DNA from 3 places in the Agrobacterium sp. 22-3639C2 genome. Region 1 is predicted to be linked to each of the others. Evidence: predicted binding sites of a transcription regulator. Region 1 holds the regulator's gene; each other region holds the start of a gene.

The links. The regulator LexA, encoded in region 1, represses DNA repair genes until DNA is damaged. The targets are predictions, from matches to a motif close to TGTTCNNNNTGTGTTCNG.
Region 2: a site for LexA is predicted at 1,455-1,472, ahead of ACQZ6D_RS24025 (helicase-related protein). Genes of this name have one in related genera too.
Region 3: a site for LexA is predicted at 1,275-1,292, ahead of ACQZ6D_RS14140 (energy-coupling factor ABC transporter ATP-binding protein). Genes of this name have one in related genera too.

What each region holds. Positions count from the first base shown of each region.
Region 1 is NZ_JBNWDB010000001.1:383,453-385,721, reverse strand. It holds gene ACQZ6D_RS01895 (VOC family protein) at 1-471, opposite strand, end outside; gene lexA (transcriptional repressor LexA) at 682-1,404, shown strand; gene ACQZ6D_RS01885 (glutathione S-transferase family protein) at 1,843-2,269, shown strand, end outside.
Region 2 is NZ_JBNWDB010000006.1:142,854-145,122, reverse strand. It holds gene ACQZ6D_RS24025 (helicase-related protein) at 1-1,223, opposite strand, end outside; gene ACQZ6D_RS24020 (ubiquinone biosynthesis hydroxylase) at 1,685-2,269, opposite strand, start outside.
Region 3 is NZ_JBNWDB010000003.1:229,302-231,570, reverse strand. It holds gene ACQZ6D_RS14145 (CbiQ family ECF transporter T component) at 1-536, opposite strand, end outside; gene ACQZ6D_RS14140 (energy-coupling factor ABC transporter ATP-binding protein) at 533-1,213, opposite strand; gene ACQZ6D_RS14135 (winged helix-turn-helix domain-containing protein) at 1,329-2,269, shown strand, end outside.

The DNA of each region.
Region 1 (2,269 bases):
CCGTTGACAACTGAACAAAAAGAAATCCGCGGCCGCCCCGCTTGCCGCAAAAGCCAGCCGGAACGCCGCCTCGCCTTGCGAGCCATCCGGCATCCGAACAGGCCGCGAAAACTCGAAAACATCGCCCGCCGAAAGGCCGGCTGCCCGAAACCGCTCATGGTCAACCAAGGCGTCTTTAGTCCTGGCGACAAGAGCCGAAAAACCCTCCTGCCCGTCCCGTTGCCGGAAGGCCACATCCCTGCCGGTGAACACATCACCCCCCTCTATTGACGCATTATATTTAGCCGGATCAGCAATTGCGAGCGGCTCCAGATAGGTGCCATCGGCGAAAAATACGCAGGCATTTTGGGTGCCGAAAGGGTGCAGAGCCTCCGGCGCAACCGTAAAGCCAAGACTGACGAGGCGCTTCACGGCGACGCCTATGACTTCCACGGGCAAAACGAGATGGTCAACGCTATAGGGTTTCGTCATGACATGTATCCTGCTGGCCTTCCGCCCGGAGCATGCCGGGACGGTTTTGACCGCACAAAAGCACAATTGCGTGCTATGAGGCAAATCATCACAGCAATAAATGGCACCTTCACGAAATTTTAGGGGATTGCAGAACACATATGGAACATATAGTGTTCGTTCTGTATTTGTTTCGCGACTTCCACTACGATTCTAAAGGGTGTTTTCCTCATGCTCACGCGCAAACAGCAGGAATTGCTTCTCTTCATTCATGAACGAATGAAAGAGTCCGGCGTGCCGCCCTCCTTCGATGAAATGAAGGACGCACTCGATCTTGCTTCGAAATCCGGCATCCACCGCCTGATAACCGCTCTCGAAGAGCGCGGGTTCATTCGTCGGCTACCGAATAGAGCTCGGGCGCTGGAAGTCATCAAGCTGCCCGAGGCTTATACGCCGGGCGCAAGGCCGCAGCGCGGCTTTTCGCCAAGCGTTATCGAAGGCAGCCTTGGCAAACCCAAAACGCCGGAACCGGCCCCTGCCCCCAAGACGCCGGCCAACGATCTGGGCGGGGCTGTCACCGTGCCGGTCATGGGCCGCATCGCTGCGGGCGTGCCGATTTCCGCCATTCAGAACAACACCCATGATGTGGCCGTGCCAGTAGACATGCTTGGCACGGGCGAACATTACGCTCTTGAGGTCAAGGGTGATTCGATGATCGAGGCCGGCATTTTCGACGGCGACACAGTCATCATCCGCAACGGCAACACCGCCAATCCCGGGGATATCGTTGTGGCTCTGGTGGATGACGAGGAAGCCACGCTGAAGCGCTTCCGCCGCAAGGGTGCCTCCATTGCGCTCGAGGCGGCAAACCCAGCCTATGAGACCCGTATTTTCGGGCCCGACCGGGTGAAAATTCAGGGCAAGCTGGTGGGGCTGATCCGCCGCTACCATTGATCTTATCGAACCGAACGTGCTCACTTTACATTAGGCGTCATCGTGAAGATGGCGCCTATATATGGTTTGGCTGTTTCCAAACGTGGCGTGCTTTAGCGGGTGCACGAGGATATGCGCCATTCAGCCTATGCGCGTTGCCCTTTCCAAACTAAGTTCCTGCTCCATAAAGATGCTTCGGTTTCGCTACAGGCGTGGTGGCGAATGGGCTGTTCGCTGTAATTGTCGAAGCGATCCCATCCGCTGTTTTTTAGCGACGTTGTTCTGTCGTGTTGCGCAGTCAGTTTAGTGGTCACCAAAGGGTGACTTATCGCAAGGCGCGCTCTCAGTGACCCCACATCACCATTCATCAACGGCGTTTATGGGAGCCATGGATAATTTTCGATATTCCGTGAACGCTTGGCAGGTGTAGAAATACGCGTCATATCCGGGAGATACGCCATGTACGATCTTTATATAGCCAACAAGAACTATTCTTCATGGTCGCTGCGGCCGTGGGTATTGATGCGCACGCTCGGTATCGCCTTTGATGAAAAGCTCATTCCGTTCGGCGAAGGCGTCTCCTTCTCCTCCTTTTCGCCGACGGGCAAGGTGCCCTGCCTGGTCGACGAGGGTATGACGGTTTGGGAAACGCTTTCGATCGTCGAATATCTTGCTGAAAGACACCAGAGCGTCTGGGCAAGCGACAAGCATGCGAGGGCCTGGTCGCGTTCGGCCGCAAGTGAGATGCATGCCGGCTTTTCCTCGCTGCGCAATCTCTATCCCATGTCGGTGGGCATTCGGGTCAAACCCAGGGGCGGCGATTCCGGGCTTAAAGCCGATATAAAGCGGATCGATGCGTTGTGGAGCGAGGGTCTCACAAAATTCG
Region 2 (2,269 bases), on a different contig from region 1:
GCGCGGCGCACCTGTTCGCCCATGAAATCTTCGTTCACCGTGCCACGTTTTACCAGATCGAAATAGAGCGTTGAGATCAGATCAGCATGTTGAGCGGGCGCAATGCGGCGATAATCCGGAAGCGCGCAGGCCTCCCAGAGTTTTTCCACCCGCGCCTCCGTCGTCGCCACGTCGATGATTTCAGGGTAGCGCGACAGATATTCGAGCGCCTGCTGGTCGATCGCCGGCAAGGCCCGTGACAGTCCCTGGATCGCCGGGGCAGCTTCGAGGCTCAGACGCAGATTGGTGATGGAGGAAAAATCGAAATTTTTCGTCCGCCATTGCAGCACCTTCACCGAGTCGAACTGATGGGTTTCGATACGCTCCACCAACTCGTCGTCAAATGGATCGACGCGCCCCGTCACGCCAAAGGTGCCATCGCGAAGATGGCGGCCGGCGCGGCCGGCGATCTGGCCGATCTCGCCCGGATTGAGATTGCGGAACTGATAGCCGTCGAACTTGCGGTCCTGCGCAAAGGCGACATGATCGACATCAAGGTTGAGGCCCATGCCGATGGCATCAGTCGCCACGAGATATTCTACGTCGCCGGACTGGTAGAGCCCCACCTGGGCGTTGCGCGTACGCGGCGAAAGCGCGCCCATCACAACGGCTGCGCCACCACGCTGGCGGCGTACCAGCTCGGCAATGGCATAGACCTCTTCAGCCGAAAAGGCGACGATTGCCGTGCGTTGCGGCAGGCGGGTTATCTTCTTCTGGCCCGCATAAAAAAGCTGCGACAGGCGCGGACGTTCGACCACGGTAATTCCCGGCAGCAGCTTTTCGAGGATCGGGCGCATCGTGCCCGCACCCAGAAGCAGCGTTTCCTCCCGCCCGCGCAGATGCAGCACGCGGTCGGTAAAGATATGCCCGCGCTCCAGATCACCCGCCAGCTGCACTTCATCGATGGCGACGAATGCGGCCGTCGTCTCGCGCGGCATGGCTTCCACCGTGCAGACGGAATATTTGGCTTTAGGAGGGGCGATCTTTTCTTCGCCGGTTATCAGCGCCACATTCGGCGCGCCCACCTTTTCGACAAGACGGGTATAGACCTCACGCGCCAGAAGGCGCAGCGGAAGGCCGATGACACCGTTGCCATGTGCCACCATGCGCTCGATGGCGTAATGGGTCTTGCCGGTATTGGTGGGGCCGAGAACGGCCGTGACACCGCGGCCGCTCAGGATCATGGGGCGAAAATTCAACGTACTATCCGTGAATCGACTTCATCTGCTTGCTGTACCGCCCGCCATTCACTGATACGGGCCGCACACGCAACACACATGGCAATGCCCGCCGACAAAGGCAATAGGCCTTGTCCGCAAAGTGGTAACAGGTCCTTCCTCGCCGGAATTTTCCTTTTTGATTCAGATACTTGAAATATTAAAAAGAATCCGGCGAAACCGGAATTGATTCGGATACGGAACAGTCTGCGAACGAATCGAATACGAATCGCTGACTCCAATGGATTCAGCTTTTGTTCTCCGCAACATCTGGTTGGCAGATGCCTGCCCTATACCAGATTGTGAATCCGGATAAGTCCTTGTCCGGATTCAGCTTTGCGGCACCGGCTTCCGGCGGAAAATACCGGAATCGACTGTCAAGCGGCAATCGCTGAAAAGCCGCTCCGGCACAGGCAGGAACGGCAGTATCAGAGCGCCTCGCCGGCAAGCAGGCGCGGCGCGCCCGCATCTGTCGTACCGGCAGCCTGACCGATGAAATAGGATTTGAGACCCGGCAAACGATCGACCACACCCAGACCGAAATCACGCATGACGCGAATGGGACCGACATCATTGGAGAAAAGCCGGTTCAGCACATCCGTCGTCACACCCATCCGCAACGTGTCGAAACGCCGCCAGGACTGGTAACGGTCGAGAACGTTGAGAGAGCCGATATCAAGGCCGAGGCGGTCGGCCTCGACCACGGTTTCGGCCAGTGCCGCAACATCCTTGAAGCCGAGATTGAGGCCCTGACCGGAAATCGGGTGAATTCCATGCGCCGCATCGCCGGCAAGTGCAAAACGTGGCGCGACGAAGGAACGCGCCAGCGTCAAGCCCAGCGGAAAGGCGCGACGGGGACCGACGGGACGGACCGGACCGAGCTTGTGGCCGAACCGGCGTTCAAGTTCCTCCTCGAACACCAGATCGTCGGCAGCAACCAGCCTGTCGGCATCGGCCGTACGTTCGGTCCAGACAAGCGAGGAGCGGTTCCCTTTCAAGGGAAGCACGGCGAA
Region 3 (2,269 bases), on a different contig from region 1:
ATGACGAGCGGCACGATGATCGTGGCCAGCCGAACGGGGAGGCCGCGCGCGCGGTGCGCATCGCGCACGGCATGGTAACGGTTGATGATCTCCGGCACGAACCGCACGACGAGCCCGACCGCGAGCCCGATATCGGCCGCCTTGACCAGCCCCAGCCTTTCCAGCGGGGCGGCGGCAACCGAGATTTCGTCCATGAATTGCGAAATGCTGACGGTGATGGTGACGGCGGTGGCGAGAAGCGCCAGTGCAGTCAGCCGCAGAAGATTGACACTCGCATCGTGTACCGGAAGCAGCAGATAGCTGAAGGCGGCAACGACGAGAATGGTCAGCATCACCGGGCGTAGCCGCAGGCCGATCTCGCGGAATTGCAGCCGCGTCTCGCGCAGAATGGCGGCGGCCACAACGACGGCGCATCCCAGCAAAAGCAGATCGCGGGTGAGAAACAGCGCAATGCTGAAAACCATCAGCGTCACGAGCTTGAGGCGCGGAGAGACGCGGTAGAGCCAGCCCGTGCCTTCGACATGAAGCGACTTCATCGCGACGCAACCTCCAGATAACGTGCCACCGCCTCTTCGGGGTTGGCGTCTGCAACAAGCTCGCCTTCGTGAAAAACCAGTACGCGATCGAAGCCGGAAAGCAGCGGCAGATCATGGGTGATGACGACAAGCGCCTGCGACAGCGCAGCCATTGTCTTCTCAACGATCGCGCGGTTTTTGAGGTCGAGCTGATTGGTCGGTTCATCGAGAATGAGGATTTGCGGTTCAGTGACCAGCAGGGCGGCCAGCGCCGCCAGCTGCAATTCGCCGCCGGAAAGCTCGTGCGCGCGCCGTTCTTCCAGATGAGCGATACCGAGCCGGGCAAGCACAGCCTTGACCCGCGTTTCTGTCTCCGTCTTGCCGATACCGAGTCGCTTGAGGCCGAAGGCGACATCGTCGCGTATGATCGGCAGGATGATCTGGTTCTGCGGATTCTGGAAGATGAAACCGACTGCCTGCAATACCGCTCTCGCATCTTTGACGGTGTCGAGACCGTTCACCGACACCTTGCCGCCCGTCGGCTTTGTCAGACCATTGATAAGCCGCGCAAAGGTGGTCTTGCCCGAGCCGTTGAGGCCGATGACGCCGATACGCCGTTCAGTCAATGTCAGGGACACGGGCTGTAAAGCCTGCCTGCCCTCGAAGGCGACGCCTGCGGTGTCGAAACGGATTTCCAAGATTGATGCATCCCTCTATCGCTTTCCGGTTCTATATCGTGTCATCAACAGAAGTGAAACAAAGAACAAAAAAAGAACATTGCAATCCTGAAAAAGCCGTCATACCTTCTGCTTCATGACGATCAAGGTTTCAAACGAAGCGGCAAAGCGGATTTTTCTGGCGCGGCAGGGGCTTTGCTCTCCGCCCGGAAAGGCGCTTTCCAAGGATGGCCTGCTGCAGCTCATTACCGATATCGGTTTCGTGCAGGTGGACAGTATCGGCACGGTGGAGCGCGCCCATCATCAGATAATATTCTCCCGAAACCAGACCTACAGGCGCGAACATCTGACAGCACTGCTGGAAAAGGACCGCGCGCTGTTCGAGCACTGGACGCATGATGCCTCCATCGTGCCGACCGAATTTTACCCCTATTGGAAGCACCGCTTCCGCCGCCGCGAGCCGATCATTCAGGAGCGCTGGCGCAAATGGCATGGTGAGGGGTTCGATGCGGCTTTCGCCGAGACACTGGAGCGCATCGCCGCCACGGGTCCTGTTCTGGCGCGTGAGTTGAAGGAGGAGGGGCATCAGTCCGGCGGCTGGTGGAACTGGCATCCTTCCAAGACCGCACTCGAATATCTGTGGCACACCGGTAAGCTTGCCATATCCGGCCGCGTGAATTTCCAGAAGGTCTATGATCTGGCGGAGCGGGTCATTCCCGGCGAGCACCACGAAAGCGAAGTGGAGCATACGCAATTCGTCGACTGGGCCTGCCGGCAGGCGCTCACCCGGCTGGGTTTTGCCACCCATGGCGAAATCGCCGCCTTTTTTGATCTCGTTACCCCGCAGGAGGCGAGGGACTGGGTCAAGAGCCACCGTGACGAACTGTGCGAGGTCTCGCTTCTCGCGAGCGATGGCGGTGCTGCCCGTCCGTCCTATGCTTTTGCGGATTTCAGCGCCGATGTCGCCAACCTGCCGGAACCGTCGTCCCGCGTCCGTGTGCTGAGCCCCTTCGATCCGCTGTTGCGCGACCGCAACCGCACGGAGCGGCTGTTTGGCTTCTATTACCGTATCGAGGT